DNA from 3 places in the Mycobacterium botniense genome. Region 2 is predicted to be linked to each of the others. Evidence: predicted binding sites of a transcription regulator. Region 2 holds the regulator's gene; each other region holds the start of a gene.
The links. The regulator LexA, encoded in region 2, represses DNA repair genes until DNA is damaged. The targets are predictions, from matches to a motif close to CGAACANNTGTTCG.
Positions count from the first base shown of each region.

Region 1: G6N08_RS01750 (error-prone DNA polymerase) is a predicted target of LexA. The motif match lies at 1,606-1,619, and genes of this name have one in related genera.
Region 3: G6N08_RS10930 (alpha-ketoglutarate-dependent dioxygenase AlkB) is a predicted target of LexA. The motif match lies at 5,170-5,183, and genes of this name have one in related genera.

Region 1 is NZ_BLKW01000002.1:316,189-323,091, reverse strand. It holds gene G6N08_RS01755 (WS/DGAT/MGAT family O-acyltransferase) at 1-1,377, opposite strand, end outside; gene G6N08_RS01750 (error-prone DNA polymerase) at 1,634-4,933, shown strand; gene G6N08_RS01745 (nitroreductase family protein) at 5,041-5,685, shown strand; gene G6N08_RS01740 (tRNA (cytidine(34)-2'-O)-methyltransferase) at 5,704-6,234, opposite strand; gene G6N08_RS01735 (sensor histidine kinase) at 6,485-6,903, shown strand, end outside.
Region 2 is NZ_BLKW01000004.1:1,775,089-1,781,991, forward strand. It holds gene G6N08_RS18205 (alpha/beta fold hydrolase) at 1-837, shown strand, start outside; gene G6N08_RS18210 (PhzF family phenazine biosynthesis protein) at 871-1,557, shown strand; gene G6N08_RS18215 (peroxynitrite isomerase) at 1,615-2,100, opposite strand; gene nrdR (transcriptional regulator NrdR) at 2,138-2,602, opposite strand; gene G6N08_RS18225 (LysM peptidoglycan-binding domain-containing protein) at 2,753-3,229, opposite strand; gene lexA (transcriptional repressor LexA) at 3,437-4,129, shown strand; gene G6N08_RS18235 (sunset domain-containing protein) at 4,133-6,076, opposite strand; gene G6N08_RS18240 (TerC/Alx family metal homeostasis membrane protein) at 6,395-6,903, shown strand, end outside.
Region 3 is NZ_BLKW01000004.1:145,031-151,933, forward strand. It holds gene G6N08_RS10900 (GNAT family N-acetyltransferase) at 1-53, shown strand, start outside; gene sepX (divisome protein SepX/GlpR) at 309-1,376, shown strand; tRNA gene G6N08_RS10910 (tRNA-Ala) at 1,451-1,526, shown strand; gene pat (acetyltransferase Pat) at 2,148-3,143, shown strand; gene G6N08_RS10920 (DUF5642 family protein) at 3,168-3,839, shown strand; gene G6N08_RS10925 (DUF5642 family protein) at 3,868-4,518, shown strand; gene G6N08_RS10930 (alpha-ketoglutarate-dependent dioxygenase AlkB) at 4,556-5,155, opposite strand; gene arcA (arginine deiminase) at 5,275-6,483, shown strand; gene G6N08_RS10940 (dolichyl-phosphate-mannose--protein mannosyltransferase) at 6,594-6,903, opposite strand, start outside.

The sequences.
Region 1 (6,903 bases), on a different contig from region 2:
AATGGGATCCTGGCTCAGCGCTTCCAGACGCGCCACCGCTGTCTCGATACCCCGGGCCAGCTTCTCCACATCCGGTGCCGTGTCGAAGTCGGCGGTGATACCGAACACCAGGTCATCGGCGTAGCTCAGCACCGCGATCCCGGTGCGCAACCGCAGCGCGATCGGGGCAATCGGCAGCAACCGCACCACCGGACGGTCCAGCAACCGTAACGGGCGTCGTGGCCCGGGAACGTTGGTCGCCAGTGTGACGATGCCGCGTTGCGGCAGCCGTGTCAGCAGCCGAATCATCCAGGAGGACACCATAAACGGAACGTGATTGGCGGCTGCCACGATGATGTTGCCGGCGTGGGCCTGCCCACCCTGCTTGGCCCGCCGCAACCGCTGGTGCACGCTGCGTAGCTGCTGAACCGGGTCGTGCTGCTCGACGGGCAGGTGCGGCAGCATGATCGAGATGTGGTTGCCCGGTGTGTCCAGCGCATCCGGTGAGCGCACCGAGACCGGCACCAGGGCGCGCAGTGAGTCCGCGCGCGGCTGCTCGCCGCGATGCAGCAAAACCGCCCGGAAGCCCTCGGTGATCGCGGCGAGGGCGACGTCGTTGATCGTCACACCGAATGTGCGGCACACCTGCTCGACATCGGCGAGCGGAACCCGCACCGCGCGGTAGCGCCGCATGGCGGTGACCGGACCCACCAGCGACGACCCGGCCGCCGGCCGCAGCAAGCCGAGGGCGATTTCCGTGGCGCCGCTGACCGTCCGCGTGGCGGCGGCGGTGACGGCGGTGCCGGCCCGCCAGAGCCCGTCAAGCGGGCCGCGCGGCGCGGCGTCGGGCAGCGGCCGCAGATGTGCGGATGGTCGTGCGGTGCGGTTCGGGCCGACGCGGCAGGCAAAGACCGAGCTGTCGAGGCCGTCGGCGTCGTCACACAGCCGGGTGAGGATGCGGGTGGCAGAGACCCCGTCGGCGACACAGTGGTGGATCTTGACCACGATCGCCCACCGGTTGCCTTGCAGCCCCTCGATGACCCAGCATTCCCACAGCGGTCGGTCCCGGTCCAGCCGCCGCTCCACCACGTCCGCGACCACCCGGAAGAGTTCCCGATCGCCGCCGGGCCGGGGAAGCGCCACCCGGCGCACATGCCGAGTGAGGTCGAAGCGGGGATCCTCGACCCAGGTGGGGGCACCCATATCGAAGGGGTGGGTCCGCAGCACCTGGGTGCACCGCGGTATCGCGTGAATCCGTTCTGCCAGTACGCTCGTGAACCGGCTGTCGCTGGGGGCGGAGCCTTCCACGATGGCGATCCCGCCGATCGCCAGGCTCACGTGCCGGTCGGAGTCTTCAGCCATGAGGAAACCGGCATCGAGTGTGTTGAGTTGCTCCACGAGCGGTCACCGCCTGGTTGGATGGGTAATGGGGATGAGTATCCGCCGTCTCTCGGCACGGGATGTGGCCGGAAGATTAAATCTTCCGAACGGCTGTTTTTCGACTGTGTGGCAATGCCGTTCGCTGGTGTTAAGGCTATGTTGCCGTCCTCGGATGGGGCGGCGAGAGCCGTTGCGGCAGCAGAAATTCGGTGAAGCCTTCCGGGCAAAGGCGGCGGGGTAGGTAATCGAACATACATTCGATACACTGCCGGATGTGGGTTGGAGCAACGGACCGCCGAGCTGGGCCGAGATGGAGCGAGTGCTGGCCGGCACGCCGCGCCGCGCCGGTGCCGGTTCGGGATCGCTGCCGGGTGACGGCGGCGACAGCCCGGCCTGGTCACGCAAGCGCGGACGGTATCAACCGCCGGACAACAGCCAGATGCTCCGCTCGCCGGTCGCCTATGCCGAGCTGCACGCGCATTCGGCGTTCAGTTTTCTCGACGGGGCCAGCACACCGGAGGAGCTGGTCGAAGAGGCCGCACGGCTGGACCTGCGCGCTATCGCGCTGACCGACCACAACGGCCTCTACGGGGCGGTGCGGTTCGCCGAAGCCGCCGCGGAACTGGACATGCGCACCGTTTTCGGCGCCGAACTGTCGCTAGGGCCCGGCGCCCGCACCGACTGTCCGGATCCGCCCGGTCCGCACCTGCTGGTGCTGGCCCGCGGCCCGGAAGGCTATCGGCGGTTGTCGCGGCAGCTGGCCGCGGCCCACCTGGCCGGAGCCGAAAAAGGCAAGCCGCGCTTTGATTTCGACGCGCTTTCCGAGGCCGCCGGCGGGCATTGGCACATCCTGACCGGCTGCCGTAAAAGCCATGTGCGCCAGGCGCTTTCCCGGGGAGGGCCGGAGGCGGCCGCGGCGGCGCTGGCCGATCTGGTGGACCGGTTCGGCGCACACCGGGTCAGCGTCGAGCTGACTCATCACGGTCAGCCGCTCGACGACGAACGCAACGCCGCGCTGGCGGCGTTGGCGCCGCGTTTCGGCGTGGGCCTGGTCGCCACCACCGGCGCGCATTTCGCCGGGCCGTCGCGGGCCCGGCTGGCGATGGCCATGGGCGCGATACGGCACCGGCAGTGCCTGGACTCCGCCGCCGGCTGGCTGGCCCCGCTGGGTGGCTCGCATCTGCGGTCCGGCGAGGAGATGGCACGCCTTTTCGCGTGGTGCCCCGAGGTGGTAAGCGCGGCAGCCGAACTCGGTGAACAGTGCGCCTTCGGGCTGGCGCTCATCGCCCCGCAGCTGCCACCGTTCGACGTCCCGGCCGGACATACCGAGGACAGTTGGCTGCGCGAGTTGGTGATGGCCGGTGCCCTACGGCGCTACGGAACGCCCGAACAGGCGCCGCGGGCCTACGCCCAGATCAGCCATGAGTTGAACGTTATTGCACAGCTTGGTTTTCCAGGCTACTTCCTGGTAGTGCACGATATCATCCGGTTCTGCCGCAAGAACAACATCTTATGTCAGGGCAGGGGATCGGCGGCCAACTCGGCGGTCTGCTATGCGCTCGGGGTGACCGCCGTCGACCCGGTGGCCAACGATCTGTTGTTCGAGCGATTCCTCTCACCCGCCCGTGACGGGCCACCCGATATCGACATCGACATCGAGTCCGGCCAGCGCGAAAAGGTCATCCAGTACGTCTACGACAAGTACGGCCGTGACCACGCCGCGCAGGTTGCCAACGTCATCACCTACCGGAGCCGGATCGCGGTGCGCGACATGGCCCGTGCCCTGGGGTTCTCGCAAGGCCAGCAGGATGCCTGGAGCAAACAGATCAACGGCTGGAGCGGGCTGCCGTCTGATGAGCCAGCTATTCAGGGCATCCCGGAGCAGGTGATCGAGCTGGCGACCCAGATCGCCAACCTGCCCCGGCACCTGGGGATTCACTCCGGCGGCATGGTGATCTGCGACCGCCCGATCGCCGACGTATGCCCGGTGGAGTGGGCCCGCATGAAGGGCCGCAGTGTGTTGCAGTGGGACAAAGACGACTGCGCGGCAATCGGTTTGGTGAAATTCGATCTGCTCGGGCTGGGTATGCTCTCCGCGCTGCACTATGCCATCGACCTGGTGGCCGAACACAAGGGCATCGAGGTGGACCTGGCCAAGCTCGACCTCTCCGAACCGGCGGTGTACGAGATGCTGGCCCGCGCTGATTCGGTCGGGGTGTTCCAAGTGGAGTCGCGCGCACAGATGGCCACTCTGCCGCGGCTGCGGCCACGCGAGTTCTACGACCTGGTGGTCGAAGTCGCGCTGATCCGCCCCGGGCCCATCCAGGGCGGATCGGTGCACCCGTACATCCGGCGGCGCAACGGTATCGACCCGGTCGTCTACGACCACCCGTCGATGGAGTCGGCGCTGCGAAAGACGTTGGGGGTGCCGCTGTTTCAAGAGCAGCTGATGCAGCTCGCGGTCGACTGCGCCGGGTTTTCCGCCGCCGAGGCTGACCAGCTGCGGCGTGCCATGGGATCCAAGCGTTCCGCGGAACGCATGCGACGGCTTCGTGCCCGCTTCTACGACGGCATGCGGGCGCTGCATAAAGCCCCCGACGAGGTGATCGACCGGGTGTACGAAAAACTAGAGGCTTTCGCCAATTTCGGGTTCCCCGAAAGCCATGCGCTGAGCTTCGCGTCGCTGGTGTTCTACTCGGCGTGGTTCAAGCTGCACCACCCGGCGGTGTTCTGCGCAGCGCTGCTGCGCGCCCAGCCGATGGGTTTTTACTCGCCGCAGTCGCTGGTCGCCGACGCCCGCAGGCACGGCGTCGTGGTCCATGGCCCCGATGTCAACGCCAGCCTGGTGTACGCCACCGTGGAGAACGCCGGGACCGAGGTACGGCTGGGCCTGGGCGGTGTGCGTCATATCGGAGACAAGCTGGCCGAAAAGCTGGTCGAAGAGCGAAAAGCCAACGGGCCGTTCACTTCGTTGCCGGATTTGACGTCGCGGGTGCAGCTTTCCGTGCCCCAGGCCGAAGCGCTGGCCACCGCCGGGGCGCTGGGCTGCTTCGGGCTCTCCCGCCGTGAGGCGCTGTGGGCGGCCGGAGCGGCCGCCACGGGCCGGCCGGACCGGTTGCCCGGGGTGGGCGTGCCGTCGCACATCCCGGCGCTGCCGGGGATGAGCGAGCTGGAGCGGGCCGTCGCCGACGTGTGGGCCACCGGTATCTCCTGCGACAGCTACCCGACCCAGTTTCTGCGGGCGGATCTGGACGCGCGGGGCGTGCTGCCCGCCGAGAAGCTGCTCAGCGTCCCGGACGGTGACCGGGTGCTGATCGCGGGTGCGGTGACTCACCGGCAGCGGCCGGCGACGGCCCAGGGCGTGACGTTTCTCAACCTCGAGGACGAGACCGGGATGGTCAACGTGCTCTGCACGCCCGGGGTGTGGGCGCGGCACCGCAAGCTGGCGCAGACGGCGTCGGCGCTGCTGATCCGCGGCCAGGTCCAAAACGCCAGCGGTGCGGTCACTGTGGTGGCTGAGCGGATGAGAAAGCTCACCTTGACGGCCGGATCGACGTCACGCGATTTTCGCTGAAGCCGGCAGAATGCCGGCAGTTGCGGCGTGTCGGTGGACAAACCCGCGCGCTCGCCGCAGGTGACACGTGCCTCGGCCGGGCCGGCGGTGGGCGCTAGTCTGCGGACATGACCTTGAACCTGTCCGTTGACCAAGTCCTGACCACGACCCGATCGGTACGCAAGCGGCTTGACCTGGACACGCCCGTGCCCCGGGAGGTGCTCACGGAATGCCTGACGCTGGCGCTGCAGGCGCCCACCGGTTCCAACGCGCAGGGCTGGCAGTGGGTGTTCGTCGAGGACGCCGACAAGAAGAAGGCGCTGGCCGACATCTACCTGGCCAACGCCCGGGGCTATCTGAGCCTGCCCCCACCCCACTACCCCGAAGGAGACACCCGCGGTGAGCGGATGGACCGCGTCCGCGAGTCGGCGACCTATCTCGCCGAGCACATGCACGAGGTGCCTGTCTTGATGATTCCCTGCCTGCAGGGCCGGGTAGAGCAGGCCCCGCAGCTCAGCGCATCGTTCTGGGCGTCGCTGTTTCCGGCGGTCTGGAGCTTTTGCCTGGCGCTGCGTTCGCGGGGTCTGGGCTCCTGCTGGACAACGCTGCACCTGTTCGGCGATGGTGAGAAGCAGGCGGCGGCGGTGCTCGGAATACCCTACGACGAGTACAGCCAGGGCGGGCTATTCCCCATCGCCTACACCAAAGGCACCGACTTCCGGCCGGCCAAGAGATTGCCGGTGGAAGCCGTCACCCACTGGAACAGCTGGTAGCACCGCACACGTGCATCGTCAGGATCCCGGCCGCGACCACTGGTGTTGTCCCCGGGTGGTGTCCCGGCCCGCGTCCTTAGCCACGGTGAGAGCTCCGGTGAAATTGTGCTGGCGCCACGCCTCGTAGACGGCGATCGCGGCGGCGTTGGACAGGTTCAGCGACCGCCGCCCGGTCAGCATCGGGATGCGCACCCGCTCGGTGATGTGTGTGTCGCCCAGGATCGCCTCGTCCAGGCCGGTGGGTTCGGGCCCGAACATCAACACGTCACCGGCCTGGTAAGCCACCTCGGTGAACAGCGTCGCCGCATGTGTGGTGAACGCGACCACCCGCCGCGGCCCCAGGGTGTTCCACGCGGCTGCCAGTGACGGGTGCACGGTGACCGACGCCAGGTCGTGGTAGTCCAGCCCGGCCCGCCGCAGCTTGGGTTCGGACAGGTCGAAGCCCAGCGGCTCGACCAGATGGAGCTCACAGCCGGTGGCCGCTGCGGTCCGGATGGCATTACCGGTATTGGGTGCGATCCGCGGCGAGTAAAACAGCAGCCGAAACATCATTCGATCATGACAGCTGCCCGCGGGCAGTTTGCCAGGCTCATCGTCGACGGTGGGTGCCCCGCGCCAACGGACTTTGTCTGTTCAGTAAGAATTGTGGCAACCGGGCCCGCGTGCTGTCATACTCGTCGAATTGCCAGGCGTAGATCGCTCGCCTCTCTGCCCTCGGGCGGGCGGATTGAGCAGGAAGTCCTATGAACGACGCGCTGACACTGCGATGGGGAGCGGTCGGTAACACGGCCGCCGCACTGTGACGATGTTTGCTCGCCCGGCTGAGAAGGTCGCGGCGGTACCGGACGAAAAATCGAATATCCCAGAAGCCGGGGCCGCTAAACGCCCGCCGAGCTGGTCGCTGGGCAACTGGCCGGTGCGGTGGAAAGTGGTTGCGATCGCGTTGATTCCGCTGCTGCTGTCGATGGTGTTCGGCGGGATGCGCATCTACAGCGCGGTCGCCGACGCCGGCAAGCTGCGGCTGGCCGCGGACCGTGCCGCGGTGGTCCCGGCGATCACCAAATACATGTCGGCGCTGGACGTCGCTTTGCTGGCGTACTCCACCGGTGGTGATCCCGAGGGTGCGAAGAAAAACTACGAAGCCCGCAAACATGAGCTGCAAACCCGGCTGGCGGAAACCGATGTCGCCCCCGATGTTCGCACCGGGTTGAACACGGT
Region 2 (6,903 bases):
TTCACGGTCATCGCCGTTGACCTGCTGGGTCACGGACAGTCCGACAAACCGCGGGCCGACTACTCGGTCGCGGCCTACGCCAACGGGATGCGCGACTTGTTGTCCGTGCTTGATATCGAAAGTGCCACCGTCATCGGCCATTCGCTCGGCGGCGGGGTAGCGATGCAGTTCGCTTACCAGTTCCCGCAATTGGTTGAGCGGCTCGTCCTGGTCGCGCCCGGCGGTGTCACCAGTGATGTGAATATGGTGCTGCGCCTGGCTTCGCTGCCGATGGGCAGCGAGACCCTGGCGCTGCTGCGGCTGCCGTTGGTGCTGCCCGCCGTGCAGATCGCCGGGCGCGCGGTGGGCGCAGTGCTGGGATCGACCAAGCTGGGCCGTGACCTGCCCGATGTGCTGCGGGTGCTGGCCGACCTGCCCGAGCCGATGGCGTCGTCGGCTTTCACCCGCACATTGCGGGCGGTGGTGGACTGGCGTGGTCAGCTGGTCACGATGCTCGACCGGTGTTATCTGATGGAGTCGACGCCGGTGCAAATCATTTGGGGCACAGAGGATGTGGTGGTGCCCGTCAAACACGCGTGGATGGCCCATGCGGCCATGCCAGGTTCACGGTTGGAGATTTTTGAGCGCTGCGGGCACTTCCCTTTCCACGATGATCCCGACCGCTTCATCGAAGTCGTCGAACACTTTATCGACACGACGGAACCGGCGCGCCACGACCCGGCCGCACATCGGGAGCTGCTCCGCAGCGGCGGCGGTGAGCTCAGCGTGTCGGGTTCGGCAGAAACCCGTGACGCGGTGCTCACCGCGATGGGCTCCGACGAACGCAGCGCCACCTGATCAGCCCGGCCGGCGGCGTCGTACAGTCACCCCATGAGCATCGAGGTGACGGTTTTGCGGGTGTTCACCGACCCACACGGCGATTTCGGAAACCCGCTCGCCGTCATCGATGCGGGTCAGGTCCAGCCCCCGGCCAGGCAGCACATCGCAACCCAATTAGGGTATAGCGAAACGATATTCGTCGATCTGCCCGCCGCTGGTTCGACATCCGCGCATGCCCGTATCTACACACCGCGCACCGAACTTCCGTTCGCCGGCCACCCGATTGTGGGCGCGTCGTGGTGGCTGCGCGAACAGGGTATGCCGATACGGACACTGCAAGTGCCCGCCGGGGTCGTCCAGGTCAGCTATGACGACGAGCTCACCGCGATCAGCGCGCGCTCGGAATGGGCACCCGAGTTCGCCATCTACGATCTGGACTCTCTCGACGCCCTCGCCGCCGCTGATCCGGCCGACTATCCCGACGACATCCAGCACTACTTGTGGGCCTGGAGCGATGAGGCCGCTGGCGTGCTGCGCTGCCGGATGTTCGCCGCCAACGTCGGTGTGCCCGAAGACGAAGCCACCGGCGCGGCGGCCGTGCGGATAACCGACTACCTCAGCCGTGACCTGACCATCGTGCAGGGCAAGGGTTCTGTGATCGAAACCACCTGGAATCCCCAAGGCTGGGTTCGGGTAGCCGGCCGGGTGGTCAACGACGGCGTGACGCACGTCGTGTGACCACGCCGCGTGTCTAGCGTGGATCCGGCAAAGCCGCCAACGCGTTTTGGGTGGCAGTCAGCGTTGCCGGTGTAACACCGCGGTGAGGTGATTCTGCGGGGGTTGCCCGACCGCGCCCATCTCCACCTGGTAGGACAATTCGTCGCCGTCGACCCGAAGGCGCCGGGCCAGTGCGGTGACCTCTTTGGCGGTCGGGGTCAATCCAATGTGTGACGCCGTCATCTCAACCTCGATAACACCCTCGGCGGCCGAATAACGGCCGACCTCGATTTCGGTGATGCCGCTCGGATGCGCGAGGACCAGTTCGACCCGACCCGGTTCCGGCACGCGGAAATACCCCGTCTCCGCATGCAGCGGCGTGCCGTCGGTGGCTGCTGTGGTCTTTTGCCCGTAGCTCAGAAAAGGCTTGCCCACATGCGAAAAGACCACCTCTTCGAAATACTCGAACGGCCTGATCGTCGGGTATTTCCCCGAACCACGGCCCGCCCACGTGCCGAGCAGAGGCGCCAGGGGCTGAAGGTCGGGGTGTAGGTCTATCGGCATGGAGCCAGACTAGCGCCGGCTCTGGGGCGTCACCGCCTCACCTGGGCGTCGAGAGTTTGCGATGGGCACGCAGCGCCTCAATCTCCCGCTCGAAATCGTCAGCAGAGGAAAAGGATCGGTACACCGACGCGAACCGCAGATAGGCCACCTCGTCAAGTTCGCGCAGCGGCCCGAGGATCGCCAGGCCCACCTCGTGGCTGGGCACTTCCGGCGAACCGGTCGCGCGCACGGTGTCTTCGACCTGCTGGGCGAGCAGGTTGAGCGCGTCGTCATCGACCTGGCGGCCCTGGCACGCGCGGCGCACGCCGCGGATGACCTTCTCCCGGCTAAACGGCTCGGTGACACCGCTGCGCTTGACGACGGCCAGCACGGCGGTTTCCACAGTGGTGAACCGCCTCCCGCACTCCGGGCAGGACCTTCGACGCCGAATAGCCTGACCTTCATCGGTTTCCCGTGAGTCCACCACCCGGGAATCGGGATGGCGGCAGAACGGGCAGTGCATGGCCGCTCCTTCGCCGCGCTGATGGCCAGGTTTCTCAGACGACTTTGAGAGTACCTGGGCGCTCCCCGGTACCGCCAACACCGCCGCGGTCGGCCCACCTGCGCTGACCAGCGTTGGGCCGTCAGCTTTTTCGCGTGCCATCCGAACAGGTCAGCCGACCGGAGCGATCAGTGTCTGACCCGCGGTCAGCGTGGCGGCGTCCAGGCCGTTGAGTTCGCGGATGCGGTCGGCCACCTGGCCCGCCGGCGCGCCGGGAGCCACCCGGGCCGCCAGGTGATCCCACGTCTCCCCCGCCTCAACGCGCACCACGGCAAGCCGGTCAGGTATCCGGGCGGGCGTCCCTGCCACGGCGCCGCCCACCAGCCCACCGCGGTGGGCAACCAGCCCCAGCCAGAGTGTGATCAGCGCCGAGACCAGCGCGAGCGCCACCGTCGTCGCCGCCGTTACGGGGCGCCTGTGGTGCGCGGCAGTGGACCTGGCCACACCCGGACCCCGGTACCGCGGTGAGGGCCATGCCGGCCGTGCCGGCCCGGGCCGCCGCGAGCCGGGCGGGCGGCACCGCGCCTTAACCCGGGCCGGCCGCGCTGCACGGCGGTTGTTCAGCGGGCTCGCGTCGATCAGTGTCATCGGTGTTCGCCTCCTCACCGTGGTCATCGATCATGTGTTCGAAATATACTCGATACTCTGTTCGAATGTCGAACATCTGATCGAATGGTGTCAGACATGGCCGGACGATACCGCGGGCCACCGACACCACCGGGTGCGCGCTAGCCCCGCGACATGCATCGAACACGTGTTTGATTAATCGATGAAATGCGGCTACTCTCGCGTGGTATGAGCGATTCCAGCGACACCACCGACCCGGGTCGCCGTCCGCATGCTGCCGATTCGGTGCTCACCGCGCGGCAGCGCACCATCTTGGATGTCATCCGCGCCTCGGTGACCACCCGCGGCTATCCGCCCAGCATCCGGGAAATCGGCGACGCTGTTGGTCTGACCTCGACGTCGTCGGTGGCTCACCAACTGCGCACGCTGGAGCGCAAGGGCTATTTGCGCCGCGACCCGAACCGCCCCCGCGCTGTCGACGTCCGTGGAGCCGACGAGGCTGTCGCAGTGCCGGCCACTGAGGTCGCCGGCTCCGACGCCGTGCCGGAGCCCACGTTCGTCCCGGTTCTCGGACGGATCGCGGCCGGCGGCCCGATCCTCGCCGAAGAAGCCGTTGAAGACGTTTTCCCGCTGCCCAGGGCGCTGGTCGGTGACGGCGCGCTATTCCTGCTCAAAGTCGTCGGCGACTCCATGGTCGAGGCGGCGATCTGTGACGGCGACTGGGTCGTGGTCCGCCAGCAGAACGTCGCCGATAACGGCGATATCGTCGCAGCGATGATTGACGGGGAAGCCACCGTGAAAACGTTCAAACGCACCGGCAATCAGGTGTGGCTGATGCCGCATAACCCGGCGTTCGACCCCATCCCGGGAAACGAGGCCACGGTGCTGGGCAAGGTCGTCACGGTGATCCGTAAGCTCTAAGGCTCAACCCGCTTTGATGAATCCGTTGGCCCGCGCGACTTCTTCGCTGGCAAGCCAGATTTCGGCCAGCGTCTCCTCGTAGAGCTCACTTTCGGGTGTGTAATACAGACCGGAACTGGTATTGGCCTTGACCGGGTAGCCGTCGGGAGCCTGGTAGGGATCCTCCAGCGGCAGGTGGATCGCCAGCCGGGCAGGCGCAGCCGGGGTCCGCGGGCCGGCGTCTGCTGCGGTCTCCACCGCCGCGTGGCGCCCGCTGCGCACTTCGGTTGCCGTAGGCACCCGGGTCGGAGCCGTGTCCACCGCATCGGGATCCTCTCCCGCGGCGTCGAACCCGGCCGGCGCCCGGAGGGACTCCGAGGCAGTGGGCACAGCCCGGGCAGCGGACACCGGCCCACTGGCATCGGGTATCCAGGTGCTGTCGCGCGCGAACGGGTCCGGGGCGTGGGTCGGTGGTGAGCCCCGTGACCGCTCCGAGTAGCGAGGCCCCAGCGACGTCACAGCAACGCGGCGGCCTTCGGCCGGCGACCACTGGGTGTCGGCGGGCTCGGCGGTGTGCCCGCCCTGTTCGGCCTCGCCCACCGTGGTGCCGGGACCGGCACTGCGGCGTTGGCGCCACCGGAACCCGGCCAGCGTCATCACCACAGCCAGCAGCACCACAATGACCGCGACGAGCCACCACCAGTGCCAGTGCAGCACCTGGCTCGAGTGCGCCGTCGTCGCCGAACGGCTCGGCATGTGCTGACCCGGGACCTGCAGCCCCCGCAACAATGCCGCCAGGTTCGGCGGTCGGGTGCTGAATGTGTTCTTGACCCGATCCCATGCGATCGTGCCGCCGGCGAACTTCTGGGAGACCACGTCGCCGTCGAGGGCCGGATCGCCGACCGGTGCACCCAGTGTGCCGGTCGCGCCGCCCAGTTTGTCCCACGCCGCCTTCATGGCACCCTGCACGACGAACGCGCCGTGCTCGGGCGTCCAGAAAATCACCGGCCGGTCAGGTGCGGAGAATACGCTGACCCGGCTCACCGGCTTGATTCCGCCGTCGGCTTCGTTGGCCACGGGATAACCCAGGTTGCTGCCGAGCGGCCCGCCCAATGACTCGTACTTGGCCAAGATGGCTCCCTCGACGGCATTCGCCCCGGTGGCCGGACTGAAAAAGACCTTGCCGCCGGCGAAGTTTTGCCCGATCCCGTCGCGACCGATGGGGTATTGCCCGCCTTTTTTCGCGCCCAACGGGCCGCCGGGCCCGCCCGCTGATCGCCATGCGATGTTGATGGCCGCGGTGGGGTCGATCGGCACGGGCAGACCTGCCAGTTGGCCGGCCAATTCCGGTGGAACAGTGGCGAAGGTCTTCGTGACCCGGTTCCATGACACCCGGCCACCGCTGAACGGTTGGGTGGCCAGTTCGCCCTCGTAGAGCTCATCGCCCACCGGGACACCCAATACACCGCCCGAGCTGCCCAGTTTGTCCCATGCGGTGTTGATCGCGCCGCGCACGACGAACGCCCCGTGCTCGGGCGACCAGAAGATCACCGGCTTGTCGGGGGCGGAGAAGGTGCTCACCCTGGTGTCGGGTCCGACCAGTCCAGGGACCTCGTTGATGGTCGGGAAACCCAGGTCGCTGCCGGCGGGCCCGCCCAGTGATTCGTATTTGTCCAAGACGGCGCCGTAGAGGATCCGGGCGCCGGTGGCCGGGGTAAAGAATATTTTGCCGCCGGCGAAGTTCTGCGCGAACCCACCACCGACCGGGTAGACATCCCCCCGTTGAGCGCCCAGAACCGAATGTTCGCCGCCGGCTTGCTCCCATGCCGCGGTGATGGCCTCACCGGCGTCGCTTTCCGGTGACGCTGACACCGGAGGCGCCAAAAACTGCAAGACCGCCGCTGTCGTGGCCACCGCGGCCAGTGCGCACCCGACGCGCCGGCCCGGTCGACATCGTTGTCCAGTCACCAAGCCTCCCTGCCGATGCGCCCGTCGATACCCACTCGCGGGGCTCAGCCACGCACGCAGGGGTAGATCCCCGGTCACGCGGTTCCGGGCGGTCGTGCCGCCGGGCAGCCCTGTGCGCCCGGCCTCACACCCCTGTGCCTCTGCAGAAGACCATTCCGAAGGCATATTGCAGACATTACGAAACAGAACGCGCTGCCGAGGGGGAAATGGCGCCGGGTTGCCCGGGACATCGCGGCGCGTCTGCGCCACACCCGGGTCGGTCGTCGGGTTACCGTGCGGTGACAGCCACGTAAAACCGTGGGAGGTAACGCAGCTGACATGGGTGTTTCCGCGGTGGTTTGGGCCCTGACGGTAACCGTGCTGGTGGGCTTGGCGATGTTCGACTACCTCGCGCATGTGCGGCATGCGCATGTGCCGACCCTGCGTGAAGCCGCTCTCTGGTCGGCGCTGTTCATTGGACTCGCGATCCTGTTCGGAATCGGAGTCGTGATCGTCGGCGGCACCACCATGGGTGTCGAATACTTCGCCTGCTACCTGAGCAACCAAGCGCTCTCGGTGGACAACTTGTTCATCTTTCTGGTCGTCCTCGGCGTCTTCGCGGTTCCCCGGGTGGCTCAGCAAAAAGTGCTGCTGTACGGTGTCATGGTCGCGCTGGTCGCGCGCACCGCCTTCATCTTTGTTGGTGCCGCGCTCATCAGCGTCTTCGACTGGGCGTTCTACTTGTTCGCTGCGGTCTTGCTGATCACCGCGGGGAACCTGCTGCGGCCGTCGGAGTCGGCAGGCCACACCGCGGACGCGGTGGTTATCCGCGCGGCCCGGCGATTCTT
Region 3 (6,903 bases), 1.6 Mb from region 2:
ACGGGTCGGTGACGTCGAGCCTGGTGCGCAGCGGCCACGCCAGCTGGGTCTGAGACCCGACCGCCGATTCGGGGCCCGCATTCGCCCGCGGGGATGCGCGGCCTCCTGGGTCCGGAACGCCCGAAAAAGTGACTGTCGGGGCAGATGTGACTCGTGGTTCTTGTCAGAAGCGAATTACAGGTGTGTAATTATCGTGTGCTTTGACCGCAGCGCTGGCACCGATCCGCATAGCGGCGATGCGGGCTGAGCGACGGCCGGAACAGCAGCCAGGTGACCCAAACCCGGCCCGGCGCGGAAAGGAGCAGGTGATGCCGAGCATCCCGCAGTCGCTGCTGTGGATTTCGCTGGTGGTGCTCTGGCTGTTCGTGCTGGTGCCGATGTTGATCAGCAAGCGCGACGCGGTGCGGCGCACCAGTGACGTGGCGTTGGCCACGCGCGTGCTCAACAGCGGCACGGGATCCCGGCTGCGCAGGCGCAACGGGCCCGCCGCCGGGCACCGCAGCGATCCTGACTGGCGGCCGGAAAACGACGGGTACGCCGACCCGGACCTCAATGAGGCGGACGACCCACCACGGGTCGCCACAGCGATCGTGAAAGCCGCGGCCGTTGCTCAGGCCCAACCTGACTATATCGATGTCGATGTCGTCGAGGAGGATTCTGGTGCGCTTCCGGCAGGGGGCGGCGATCGGCTATCCGGCGTCTGCTGCGATGAGCCGGTTGGTGACCACTTCCACTCGGCTGATCAGGTGGCCGGCACGGCGGCTCACGACCAGGGTGAGACATGTGGCCAGGAATCACACGGGCCGGAGGGAAATCAGGCCGACGCCGACGAGCCCCAGGACGTCGTTCCCGATCAGGACGCAGAAGCCCAGAGGTTCGAATATATCGAGGACACATCGGGTTTAGAAGCCGCCGAGGAGCCAGCGGCGACCGTCACTCGCACTGTCCCGCGACGTTACCGATATGAATCGAAGACCGCCGCGGCGGTGAGCGCTCGCAAATACACCTTCCGGAAACGCGTGCTGATGACGATGGCGCTGATGTTGGCGGCTTCAGCCGTGGCAGCATTCACGATTGCGCCGCGCGCCTGGTGGGTGTGCGGGGGGGTGGCCGGGGTGACAGTGCTCTATTTGGCGTACCTGCGCCGGCAGACCCGGATTGAAGAGCGGTTGCGCCGCCGCCGGATGCAACGGTTGGCGCGTGCGCGCCTCGGTGTGGAGAACAAAAACGACCCCGATATCGAGGTACTCCCGTCGCGGTTGCGGCGCCCGGGTGCGGTAGTCCTGGAAATCGATGACGACGATCCGGTATTCGAGCATCTCAACTACACGCCGGTCGCTCAAGACTACGACTTGCCGCGAGCGGCGGGACAATAGGTCGGGAGGCAGTTGCCGGGTGTCGGCGGCGTACGGTGTCAGCCGCGCTGCTGGTAACCTCTGCTAGCGACTACGGGGCTATGGCGCAGTTGGTAGCGCGACTCGTTCGCATCGAGTAGGTCAGGGGTTCGAATCCCCTTAGCTCCACCAGGGAACGTGAGGGTGAGACTATAGCGCTGCGGGACTCACTCCCGGTAGCGGGAAGTCGGTGAGAAGCGGGCGCGGTAACCCGTGTGTCCCCGGTGCGCAAGCCGTCGGCGGCAATACCGTCCCAGGCCCGGGTTTCGGCTCAAGTTCGGGCAAAACACCACGGCCTGTGGTCCATAGGCCTCGTCTGAACGATGCGACGCGCCAGCGGCGGCGTCACGGTCTTCCCGCGCGCCCGCGGCCTGGGTGTGCCACGCCGCCGCCAGCGTCAACCAGATCACACCAAACCCTGTGCCATCGCCGATAGCGAGTCGTGCAACGCAGCACATACGGGCCAGCTGCATCAGTCCAAGCATGGCGTGCCCGATAGCGTCTAGCGCAGGCGCGCCCGCCGGCATCGAGGGCTGGCCATGCCCGCCGTGCCGCCGGCGCACCGGCGGCCACAAGCCCCCAGCCCGCGCGGCGCCTTCCTTGCCGGGACCAGGGCCACGCCATAGCCTGAATTGGACTGCACCGTGCGGGGCCGCGACGGCCCGCGGCGGATGGGACCGGACCGGGGCGGTGGTTCATGGCAATGCGCTCGCCGCGAGTTCCCAGTGTGTGCTGTCACTGCGGGATGCCACGGTGGCCGAACTGACCGGCGTGCGTGCCGACGAACTCGCGTCGATGGAGCTCTTTCACGGATGCCCCGTCGAGGACTTGATGCCATTGGCGGCCAGCCTTCAGCCGCTGCGGGCCATGGCCGGACAGGTGCTGATGCGTCAAGGTGAGCGGGCCGTTTCGTTTCTGCTCATCTCGTCCGGCAGCGTCGAAGTCAGGCACATCGGTGAGGACAACGCCGTCATCGTCCAGAAGGTGGCTTCCGGCACGATCGTCGGGGAGATCGCCCTGCTGCGCGATACCCCGCGGACAGCGACTGTCACCACCAGCGAACCGTTGACCGGCTGGATCGGCGACAACGACGCGTTCGTCCGGATGCTGCATATCCCAGGCCTGATGCCGCGGCTGCTGCGCATGGTGCGCCAGCGTCTGGCAGCTTTCATCACCCCAATCCCGATCCGGCTGCGCGACGGCACCGAACTGCTGCTTCGGCCGGTCTTGCCCGGTGATAGCGAGCGCACTAGGCAAGGGCATGTCCAATTCTCCCGCGAAACGCTTTATCGACGGTTCATGGCGCCCCGCCTGCCCAGCCCGGCGCTGATGGAATACCTGTTTGAGGTCGACTACGTCGACCATTTTGTCTGGGTCGTGACCGATCCGGACGGCTATCCGGTCGCCGACGCCCGCTTCGTTCGTGACGAACACGACCCAACCACCGCCGAAATCGCGTTCACCGTGGCCGACGCCTACCAGGGCCGCGGTGTCGGTACCTTCCTGATGGGCGCGCTCTCGCTCGCCGCTCGAGTGGACGGAATCGAAAAGTTTTCCGGGCGAATGCTTTCCGATAATCTACCGATGCGTGCGATCATGGACCACCACGGCGCTGTGTGGCAACGCGACGACGTCGGAGTAGTGACCACGGTCATCGACGTACCGGACCCGCGCCGCCTGCCGTTCAGTCAGGACATGGCAGATCGAATCATCCGCGTGGCTCGCCAGGTGATCCAGGCGGTCGGCTGACATGGCGCACCTTCGGCTGCGGTGATCGTGAACCGGAGTGGTGCGGTGGTGATCGGTGCCGCGGTGGCTGTGTTGGTTGTCGCTTGCGCGTCCTCGCCGATACCGAAAACGCTGCCAACCTCTCTGCCCTCCCGGGTCAACCCCGCCAACATCAGGAGGGTCGGTGCTGACCTGCCGCGCGGCTATGAAGTCACCAAGATCACAGGCATTTCCGCGCCGAGCGGGATCTGGGGTCTCGGCGCCGGCCCGACGGCGCAACCCGCGCAGTGCGGGGTTCTCGCGGACCCGGTTCACGGACGCAGCGATTCCGCGCAAGGTGTGTCGGGCTCGGGTGCGGACGGTACCGTCTATGCGGTCGTTGCCGCGGCTCCGTCGGGCCCGCTGGTCCTGGACCGAAACCTGGTTGGCCAGTGTGCGCAATGGACTATGCGCGGCGGGAATGCCAAGGCTAACGTCCGTCTCATCGATCCCCCGCACATCGATGGCGCCGAGACTCTTGGTATGGCGACTGACACCACTACATCCGTTGAGGGTGGCATCCAAATCATTTCTCACACTTATACATTCAGTGCATATTTAGGTGACTATTACGCGTTTACGGCACTGGTAACCGAGCCCGGATCACTGCATGCACCGCTCACGCCGCGATTCGCGGCGGATCTGCTGGTGAAAACAGTGTCTGTGTTGCGCAGCTGATCACGATGCGTCGGGTAGATTGGCCGCGATGGTCAAGGCGGTGCTCACGATGGGGTGTGCGTGCTGGCTGGCCGCCTGCGCGTCCGGCAAACCGGCGGATTCCGCTGATATCGCCAGGGTCGCCGACGTAAAGTCGAGTTTCGGCCCGGAGTTCCACGTCACCACCATCGCTCCGACGGGTATTGACCCGAAGTTGTTCGGCGCCCGGAAACTGCCCGAGGGACTGCGATTCGAGCCGCCGGGCTGCGCGCAATTCGCCGCCGGGCAGGCGATGCCACCCGGTTTGCAGGGCAACATGGCTGCGGTGAGCGCCGAGGGTGACGGCAACCGGTTCATCACCATCGCGCTGGAGACCTCACAGCCGGTGCCGGTGAGCGATCCCGGGCAGAACTGTGCGAAAGTGGGTTTCACCGGGGGACAGGTGCGTGGCGTCGTCGAGGTTGTCGAAGCGCCGCAGATCGCGGGTGCCCGCACGCTGGGTGTGCACCGAGTGGTACAGACCCTCGTCGATGGAAAACCCCACACCGGCGAGCTATATGACTACTCTGCTCATTTCGGCAGATATCAGGTCATCGTCGTCGCCAATCCGCTTGTCGTTCCGGGCAAGCCGGTCGTTTCGGTCGACACGCAGCGGGCCCGTGACTTGCTGGTCAAGGCGGTGACCGCGGTCAAAAGTTGACCCGCCCGGCGGCGATGCGGGCCGCGGCATAACAGAGCTAGCGGACGTCACGTGGTCGAAACTGAATACTCACCCGTGGACCGGAGGGCGCCGACGTCTTAAGAACCGAATGCTCCCAAGTACGCTGGCACGACCCACCCATGACCAGCAGATCGCCGTGTCCCAGGGGCAGACGCAGCGAAGGACCGCCGCCGCCGCGGGGACGGAGTGCGAAGTTGCGGGACGCGCCCAGGCTGATGATCGCGACCATGGTGTCCTCCGTGCGGCCCCGGCCGATGGTGTCGCCATGCCAGGCCACACTGTCAGAGCCATCCCGGTAGAGGCAGAGCCCGACCGTGGTGAACGGTTCGCCGAGTTCGCCGGCGTAGATGTCATTGAGTCGTCCCCGCAGGAAAGCCAGCTGCGGATGCGGGGGATCCTCGCGGGTCAGATCATGAAAACTGACCAGCCGGGGTACATCGACGACCCGGTCGTACATCTGGCGGCGCTCGGCGTGCCAAGGTACGCCCGGCAGCAGCGCCTCGAATAGATCGTCGGCATCAGCCAACCAGCCGGAGCGGTACTCGATCCACGCGCCGTCACCGAGGTAGCGGCGCTCCTCGAGCTCAAACAGCGAGTCCTGCACCGGGACCAGCACGACAGCCAGTTTATCGTACATCCGTTCGACCAGGTGAGCCCGGCCGGGCCACGCGGGGCACGCAGCCAAGCCGGCTGAGGACGAGCTGCGCTGAGATTAATGGCGCTACCGTGCTAGATGTGAGCGTCACCCAGTTGGGTTCCAATTCGGAGGTCGGGACACTGCGGGTGGCTATCCTGCACCGCCCTGGCGCCGAGTTACAACGTCTGACTCCGCGCAACAACGACCAGCTGCTGTTCGACGGGCTGCCCTGGGTCGCACGCGCGCAGGAGGAACACGACGCGTTCGCGGAATTGCTGCGTTCCCGCGGCGTGGAAGTGCTGCTGCTGTCGGACCTGCTGACCGAGGCCCTGGAAAGCGGCGCAGCGCGGATGCAGGGCATCGCTGCCGCGGTCGACGCTCGCCGGCTCGGATTCCAGTTGGCGCAGGAGCTTTCGGCGTACCTGCGAGGACTCGCCCCCGCCGCATTGGCGCACGTCTTGATGGCCGGTATGACCTTCACCGAACTTCCCACAGACACCAGGACCGATGTGTCGTTAGTGCGTCTTATGCACCATGGTGCGGATTTCGTCATCGAACCGCTGCCGAACCTGGTGTTCACCCGTGATTCGTCGATCTGGATCGGTCCCCGGGTGATCATTCCGTCGCTGGCGTTGCCGGCGCGCGCACGTGAGGCGGCGTTAACTGATCTGATTTATGCTCACCATCCGCGGTTCACCGGTGTGCGCCGCGCCTACGAATCGCACACCGCCCCGGTGGAAGGTGGCGACGTGTTGTTGCTCGCACCCGGGGTGGTCGCGGTCGGCGTCGGCGAGCGGACCACACCCGCCGGCGCGGAATCCCTGGCTCGCAGCCTATTCGATGACGGCTTGGCCGATACGGTCCTGGCGGTGCCGATCGAACAAAAGCGTGCGCAGATGCATCTGGACACGGTGTGCACAATGGTTGACACCGACGCGGTCGTGATGTACGCGAACGTGGTGGACACGTTGTCGGCGTTCACGATTCAGCGCACGCTCGACGGGTTGAAGATCAGCGAAGAGGCACGGTTCATCGACGCGGCCGCCAATGCAATGGGTATCGACAAGCTGCGCGTCATTCATACCGGGCTGGACCCGGTGATCGCTGAACGCGAGCAGTGGGACGACGGCAATAACACGCTGGCGGTGGCGCCCGGTGTCGTCGTCGCCTACGAGCGCAACGTGCAGACCAATCCGCGCCTGCAGGACGCGGGTATCGAGGTGCTGACCATCGCGGCCTCGGAGTTGGGCACCGGGCGCGGCGGCCCGCGCTGTATGTCCTGTCCCGTCGCGCGCGACCCGCTATGACTTTCGCTGCGCGTCGGAAGACAGCGACGCGATGATCGGCTGCTGACCACCCATATCGAGGTATGGCCGCGCGGGCGGCCGGCCACAACTATGCGCCGACGGTCATGACCTCAGCGCCAGCTGGGTAGCCAGATCTCCATGTTCCAGGTGGTCTGGGAGATCGGCTGACCGGTGAGCACCGGGAACAGCCACGCAAAGTTGGTCAGCACGAGTGCGACATAACACGACACGACGATCAGCCCCAGCGTGCGCCGTTCCGCGCCTTGACCGGGTTGGTAGAGGATGTCGCCGAGGATCAGCGCGATCGCCATCACCAGAAACGGCGCCATGGCGGCCGCATAAAAGAAGTACATCTGCCGGTCGATGTCGGCGAACCACGGCAACCACCCGGCGCAGTAGCCGATCAGCACCGCCGCGTAG